Regions from separate parts of the Flavonifractor sp. An9 genome, predicted to be linked through region 2. Evidence: predicted binding sites of a transcription regulator. Region 2 holds the regulator's gene; the other holds the start of a gene.
The links. Region 2 encodes LexA, which represses DNA repair genes until DNA is damaged. Its sites were predicted from a motif close to CNAACANNTGTTNG; they were not measured.
Positions count from the first base shown of each region.

Region 1: a site for LexA is predicted at 1,754-1,767, ahead of dinB (DNA polymerase IV). Genes of this name have one in related genera too.

Region 1 covers NZ_NFHC01000014.1:38,809-42,571, forward strand. Annotated here, with positions in the region: gene B5G40_RS10115 (helix-turn-helix domain-containing protein) at 1-344, opposite strand, end outside; gene B5G40_RS10125 (hypothetical protein) at 848-1,219, opposite strand; gene B5G40_RS10130 (DUF5655 domain-containing protein) at 1,299-1,676, opposite strand; gene dinB (DNA polymerase IV) at 1,837-3,075, shown strand; gene B5G40_RS10140 (radical SAM protein) at 3,276-3,763, shown strand, end outside.
Region 2 covers NZ_NFHC01000023.1:52,787-56,549, reverse strand. Annotated here, with positions in the region: gene B5G40_RS13415 (nicotinate phosphoribosyltransferase) at 1-364, shown strand, start outside; gene B5G40_RS13410 (exodeoxyribonuclease III) at 410-1,162, opposite strand; gene B5G40_RS13405 (DUF6440 family protein) at 1,159-1,344, opposite strand; gene B5G40_RS13400 (permease of phosphate ABC transporter) at 1,357-1,587, opposite strand; gene B5G40_RS13395 (methylated-DNA--[protein]-cysteine S-methyltransferase) at 1,584-2,039, opposite strand; gene lexA (transcriptional repressor LexA) at 2,041-2,640, opposite strand; gene B5G40_RS13385 (MerR family transcriptional regulator) at 2,714-3,553, opposite strand; gene B5G40_RS13380 (MATE family efflux transporter) at 3,647-3,763, shown strand, end outside.

The DNA.
Region 1 (3,763 bases), on a different contig from region 2:
ATTACGTCGGGGCAGTCCTTCATCAGTCGCAGGAGGTATCCTTTCAGTGCCTTTTTGGTTTTCTCCGGCAGCTCCTTCGACGTCAGAGACGGAAATTTCGTCTTGCGCTTTGTGTTTTGGGGCAGATATAACTCCGGGCAGATTCCCTTTCCCCGGAGATAAGTCTGCACATCCTCTTTGCGGATCTGATAGCAGCGGGTCTTTTTGCCGGTATACCGGCAGGGCACCTTGCCGGTCTGGAGCAGGTACCTGGCGGTGGATTTGCTGATGTGGCACAGCTTATAGAACTGGTCTTTGCTCATCACATCGGGAACGCTATCCCAGTTAATTGGCTCGTAATTCATGGCAATCACCTCGTCAGAAATGTCGCATCAAAAAAGCCATTTCCTGTGTGTTGCCAGGTGGTCACTTTCTCCCCCAGTTCTCTCCGCAGTTCTCTCCAAAATGCTTGAGTTCTCTCCAAAAACGGCCAAAATGGGCTTTTATTCGAATTTCAGGGGGTTGGGGACATGGGGCTGGATCAATCGGCGCAAACCGCTGTGGCACAAAAGATTGGAAGCGGATAAAACCGCCTGAAAACGCCTGGGAATTTCAAGAAGTGTATAATTGGACAACCGACTCGAAATCAGTTTGCGGGCAACCGCACGAGGGTTCGAATCCCTCCCGCTGCGCCAAAGGCTCCAGAAGCAATCTGCTTCTGGAGCCTTTTTCTATCTCGACGGAGGATGCAAAGTAGAACAGCCCGTATCATTGTCCTTGGTCGTTACCTCACATACCAAGATCCGCAAAGATACCATCTGTATCTTTCTGCTTTATACACTGACATTACCGGACGTTCTGTACTGGATCAGCTTTTGCCTGAAAGATGGTACTTGATTTCCAGGGTAGATGAGTGTCCGCTGGCGGTGTCATGCAGCACGACATCATGGTCGGCCATACATTGTCTCATGGCATTACATACCATTGGCATCCTGTTTTTTAATTGCAGATTCTTATGAATATCATTTGCCTTTAGTGTAAGCTCGGTTTGCCCGCTGCTGTATGCCTGCAATTTTTGGCTTTCAATATAAGTCCGGATATCTCCTGTGGTGGTTTTGGGATTATCTCCTGCCGTATTCTCGGTGGAGGCGCAGCCAATGACTTCCTGCAAAGATTTTACCTCCTCCTCGAGCTTTTGAATCCTTGAAAAAAGTTCTAAAATAATGGTGTCATAATTCATACAAACTACCTCCGTATTCTGATAGAATTCTAACACGACTTGATGAGGGTGTCAATACGGGAGAAAAGCAATTAAAGGACTATTTGAGCGCGGAAAAGACGCTGGCCTCGTAGATCCATCCCATCAGTTCATCATCGATTTCGTCTGGGCTTGCAATCAGTACATGATGGGTCCAGCGGTTGGGATAGGGCTCGGTAGCCACGTCGATTCTGGGGGATTCCAGACAGTGCTGCAGACCAAAGGTGACCACAATGTAGTGGGCGGGGCGATCCTTGGCCTTGCGGACTTTGCTAAAGGAGACGCAGGCAAACATATGCCGGTTATAAAAGGAAATCTGGCTTTTCTGTACCTTGATTTGTACATCGGCAATCCGGTCCAAGATCAGGCCTTCCAACCGCTCATACAGCGGCAGCACCTCTATATCCTGCTGAAAAAACAGCAGAGCGTTTTCGTCCATGAAAACCCCTCCTTTGCTATCAGTGTATCATATCCATGCAGCCATGAACAGCGGTGTTCCCCTGGAATACAGCGAATAGAACGAATGTTTGACTTTGCGGCAAAAAAAGCATATAATAAAAAAATCAGCCGTATCTTTTTGGGAGAGGGGAGGGAAGTGCTTGGACCGGGTCATTTTTCACTGTGATTTGAATAGCTTTTACGCATCGGTGGAGCTGCTGGATCATCCGGAGTTAAAGGACAGGCCGGCGGCGGTATGTGGTGACCCGGAGAGTCGCCATGGAATCATTCTGGCCAAAAATGAGCTGGCCAAAAAGTATAAAGTACAGACGGCAGAGACCATCTGGCAGGCCAGACGGAAGTGTCCGGACCTGGTATTGCTGCCGGCCCACCACTGGAAGTATCGGGAGTATTCCAAAAAGGTGAATGCCATCTATGAACGGTATACCGATCTGGTGGAGCCCTTCTCCATTGACGAGAGCTGGTTGGATGTGACCGGGACCCTTCATCTCTTTGGAGGGGATGGAAAGGCTTTGGCCGACCAGATTCGCCAAACAGTGCGGCAGGAATTGGGGCTGACGGTATCGGTGGGAGTCTCCTTTAATAAGGTATTTGCGAAAATGGGCAGCGACTACCGAAAACCGGACGCCACAACGGTGATCACCCGGGAAAACTTTCAACAGCTGCTTTGGCCATTGCCGGTGACCGATCTGCTCTTTGTGGGCCGGGCGGCGGCCAGGGTGCTCAATGGCTACGGGATACGCACCATTGGTGATCTGGCCCGGTTTGACCGGGAGAGCCTGGGGCAGATTCTGGGCAAGGGAGGATATACCCTCCACGACTATGCCACGGGCAGGGAACACGCCCCGGTGGTACCTGCCCGGGATATGCCAGGGCCCAAGTCGGTGGGAAACGGACTGACCTTCCCTAAAAATCTGGTGGGCTGGGAGCAGCTGCGTACGGCGCTGTCTGAGTTGGCGGACGAGGTTGCGGTCCGGCTACGCAAGCACGGCCTCAAATGTACCACCGTACAGATCACCGTGCGTGATCCGTCCTTTAAAGATATCTGCCGCCAGAAGCGGCTTAGTGCCCCCACTTATATCTCCCGGGACCTGGCGCAGTGCGGGATGGAGCTGCTGCACAGCTGTTGGAGTGAGCGGCAGCCAGTCCGGGCCCTTACCATTACGGCCCAGAACCTGGTGGAGGAGCGGGACGCAGGGGAGCAGGTGGATCTGTTCGCCGCCGACGCCATACCCTGCCGCGATAAGCTGGAGAAGCTGGAGAAGGCCATGGATTCCATCCGGGACAAATATGGGAGGGGAGCCATCTCCATTGCTTCTGCCGTCCATCCAGCGGGAGAGCCGGACAGGGAGGACCAGCGGTTGCCGCCGGGGGACTGATATAGTCTTACAAACTATATTATAGGATGGATAAAATTATATAAAACTAAGGCGAAAATCTGAAACGCTTTTAAGCAAACTGCTGTTTTTGTATAGAGTTTGGACATGAAACGGGTTTTGTCTATTTTCAATTTTCGTCAGAAAAGGTATCATGACACACAATGATAGGTATTGTTATGCCGTGAAAGGGGAAAATAAAGATGAAAATTCCTGACAGTCTGAAGCGCTATGGCCTGGCCAAGGTGTTTGATTATCTGGATAAAGACCCTATGAACAATATGAGCAAGGTTATGGACCTGGTCAATAAGTTCTCCGGGGACACCCTGTCCACTCAGCGTGAGGCGTTCGACAAGGCCATCAACGACAAGGATTCCTGCTGGCACCAGCTGATCGAGAAGGTCTGGACCCAGACCGACCCCGATGTGCTCAAGACCGTGTTCAACAACTTCTTCGTCAACGCCAACCTGGTGGGCTGGCCCAAGCAGGAGAAGATGCGTGAGAAGTACGGCTGCAATATTCCCTGGGCCATTCTTCTGGACCCCACCTCTGCCTGCAACCTGCACTGCACCGGCTGCTGGGCGGCGGAGTACGGCAATAAGCTGAATCTGTCCTTTGACGATATCGACTCCATCATCACCCAGGGCAAGGAACTGGGCATCTATATGTACATCTACACCGGCGGCGAGCC
Region 2 (3,763 bases):
CTTCAAGAAAGTGTACCGCCTCTTCGACAACGAGACGGGGAAGGCCTTTGCCGATCTCATCACTCTGTGGGACGAGACGGTGGACGAGAGCAAGCCCCTGGAGCTCTTCGACCCGGACGCCACCTGGAAGCGCAGCGTGTTCACCAACTTTACCGCCAAGGAGCTGCTGGTGCCGGTGTTCCAGGGCGGCAAGCGGGTGTACGACTCCCCTCCCATCGCCGAGATGCGGGCCTGGTGCGCCGGGCAGATCGACCTGCTGTGGGACGAGGTAAAGCGGTTTGAGAATCCCCACAACTACTATGTGGACCTGTCCCAGAAGCTGTGGGATCTGAAGCAGAGCCTGCTGACCCGGGAAGGGAAATAAATAAACAGGACTGCCGCAAACTGTGCGGCAGTCCTGTTTTTTGTCTTATTCCAGATCCAGCTCCACCGGGCAGTGGTCGCTGCCGGTGACGTCGGCGTGGATGATCTGGTCCTTCACCCGGGGCAGCAGACGCTCCGACACGATGAAGTAGTCGATGCGCCACCCGGCGTTGTTCTTCCGGGCGTTGAAGCGGTAGCTCCACCAGGTATAGGCCCCGGTCTTGTCCGGATAGAGGGCCCGGAAGCTGTCGGCAAAGCCGCTGCCCAGCAGGACGGTCATTTTCTCCCGCTCCTGGTCGGAGAAGCCTGCGTTGCCCCGGTTGGTCCTGGGGTTCTTCAGGTCGATCTCCTCATGGGCCACGTTCAAATCGCCGCACAGCACCACTGGCTTTTTCTGGTCCAGAGCCATCAGGTAGGCGCGGAAATCGTCCTCCCACTGCATCCGGTAGTCGATGCGGGCCAGCCCCTCCTTGGCGTTGGGGGTGTAACAGCACACCAGATAGAAGTCCTCATACTCCGCCGTGATCACCCGGCCCTCGGTGTCGTGCTCCGGGATGCCCAGGCCGTAAGTCACGGCCAGAGGCTCGGTTTTGGTGATGAGGGCGGTGCCGGAGTAGCCTTTCTTCTCGGCGCTGTTCCAGTAGATGTGGTAGCCCGGCAGGTCCAGCTCGATCTGGTGGGGCTGGAGCTTGGTCTCCTGGAGGCAGACGGCGTCGGCGTCCATCTCCTTGAAGAAGTCCAGAAAGCCCTTGCCCAGGCAGGCCCGCAGGCCGTTGACGTTCCAGGTGATCAGCTTCATTCCCAGTCCTCCGCCTTCCATTTCATGGGTTTTCCGTCGCTGTCCAGCAGCGGGGTAATACCGCCGGCATATCCGTCGTGCATCTCCAGGTAGAGCATACCGGTCTTGGTATCCAGCAGAACCCGGGTGGCATCGGCCACACCCTGGGTGTAGATCACCTGAAAGCGCTTATCCTTTCCCATAGACACGCTCCTTTATTCCTTTCGCATCTCACCCTCCAGATGGGGGAGGAATTTCAGCATAATAGGCAGATAGGTAGCCACAAAGACGGCCACTGCCCCCAGTGCAGCCCACTTCCGTACCCGTTTGGGAGCGGCCAGGCCCAGCATGACCCCGGCGGCGCACAGGCACAGCTTCACCAGGGCCAGGTCCTTCCAGTTCATTTTGGCGATATAGGCATCGGCGGCAGAAAACAGTCTTTTCATAAGATTCCCTCCAGCCGCAGCAGCCATTCCTTCAATTCCAGCCCGCCCCCGTAGCCGGTAAGGGTCCCGTTGGCCCCCACCACCCGGTGGCAGGGCAAAAGGATGGGCAGGGGATTGCGGTGGTTGGCCTGGCCCACCGCCCGGCTCCCCTTGGGACGGCCCACCCGGCGGGCCAGCTCCCCATAGGTGATGGTCTGCCCGTAGGGGATGTCCGCCAGGGCGGACCACACCTTGTGCTGAAAGGGAGTACCCCGGAGGGCAAGGGGCAGATCGAAGTCCCGCCGCTCCCCCGCCAGATAGGCCAGCAGCTCCTCCTTGCCTCGGGAGAGCAGGGGCGTCTCCTCCCCCACCGGAGACATGGGGGAATTGGGCAAATACAGGGCGGTAAGCCCGCCCCCGTCCTCCTCCAGGGCCATGGGCCCCACGGGGGTATCAAAGACCACCCGGTTCATCTCAGTACCGCCGCACCACGGCGGTGACCTTGCCCAGGATGGCGCATCCTTCGCCGTCGATGGGCTCGTAGTCCGGGTTCTCGGGCATGAGCCACACATGGCCGTCCTTCCGGCGGAGGGTCTTCACCGTAGCCTCGTCCTCAAAGAGGGCCACCACGATCTCCCCGCTGTGGGCGTCGGCCTGCTGGTGGACGATCACCAGGTCCCCGGGCAGGATACCGGCATACTTCATGGACTCCCCCCGCACCTTCAGGGCAAAATACTCCCCGGGCCGCCCGCCGGTGTCAAACGTCAGATAGTCCTCGATGCACTCCTGGGCCAGGATGGGCGACCCGGCGGCCACGCTGCCCACCACCGGTACCTTGTCCTCCGGGACTGCCGGAGTCTCCGGCTGGGCCACGGTGATGGAGCGGGTCTTACCCTCCGCCTTGGTGATGAGGCCCGCCGACTCCAGCCCCTTCAGGTGGAAGTGGACGGTGGAGGGGGATTTCAGCCCTACATAGGCCCCGATCTCCCGGACGGAGGGGGGATAGCCGTGCTCCGCCGAAAAGGAAATAATATAATCGTAAATCTGCTGCTGCTTGGGCGAGAGCGTTTTCATGGCAGACCCTCCTTTGGTCAGTTTTATCCGACCTCAGTATACCATAATCCCCTCAATATTGCAAACATTTGTTCTAAATTTGCTCAAAATTCTCCCCGGACAGGTGCACCGACAGCCGCAGCAGGTACTGGTCGTAGCCCTTGCCCGCCAGCTCGTCCAGCAGCACATCCTCCCAGAACAGCTCTCCCAGGGTCATTCCGCAGGTCTGGGCCCAGTCCAGCAGCCGCTGGTAGCCCTCCCGCACGGTGTCGAAGCTGCCGGCGTGGAAGTAGGTCAAATAGCGTCCCGCCGGGGCGGTGAGCATCTGCACCCCTCGGATTGGTCTGTCCACCTGGGTATAGCAGTAGGTATAACCCTCCCAGTCTCCCCGCCGGGTAGCCTCCACCGGCAGGATGGCCCCCAGGGCGTAGGGGCTGGCCACCTGATGGGCCTCGCAGTATTCCAGGTGGCGGGCCAGAATGCGGGCATATTTGCCCGCGTCGGTAATGCCGGGGGCGGCGGTGGCCACATACCACCGCTGGGGCCACTCCTCCAACCTTACCTCGCCGGGCTGGACGGCCAGAGCCTGCCGGGTCAGCTCTGCTTTCCGCCGGATCAGGGTCCGCAGCCGCCGCAGCCGGGACAGCTTCTCGGTCAGGGCGGCCTCCTCCTCCTTCAGCAGTTCCAGCAGGGTCTCCGGGCTGCGCCGGTCCAGGTAGGCCTTGATGTCGGACAGGGGCATCCCCAGTTCCTTGAGGCTGGAAATGACCTGGAACACCTCGATCTGCGCGGGAGCATAGTAGCGGTAACCGTTCTCCCCCCGGATGGCGGGAGAGAAGATGCCGGTCTCATCGTAGTGAAACAGGGTGTGCTTGGTGACGCCGCACAGGGCCGCAAACTCCCCGGTGGTAAAGCGCATCTCTGTTTGATCCATGGCGCAAACCTCCCTCTTGACTATCGGGTTACCCGATAGCTTATCATGTTCAATGCTGTTTGTAAATGCTTTAGAAAAAAGGAGGCACAGGCTATGAAAAACCGGTTGGATCAGGACTTTACCCTGGGCGGACTGCTCCGCTTTGCCCTGCCCACCACCATCATGATGCTGGTGACCTCCCTGTACACCATTGTGGACGGGGTGCTCACC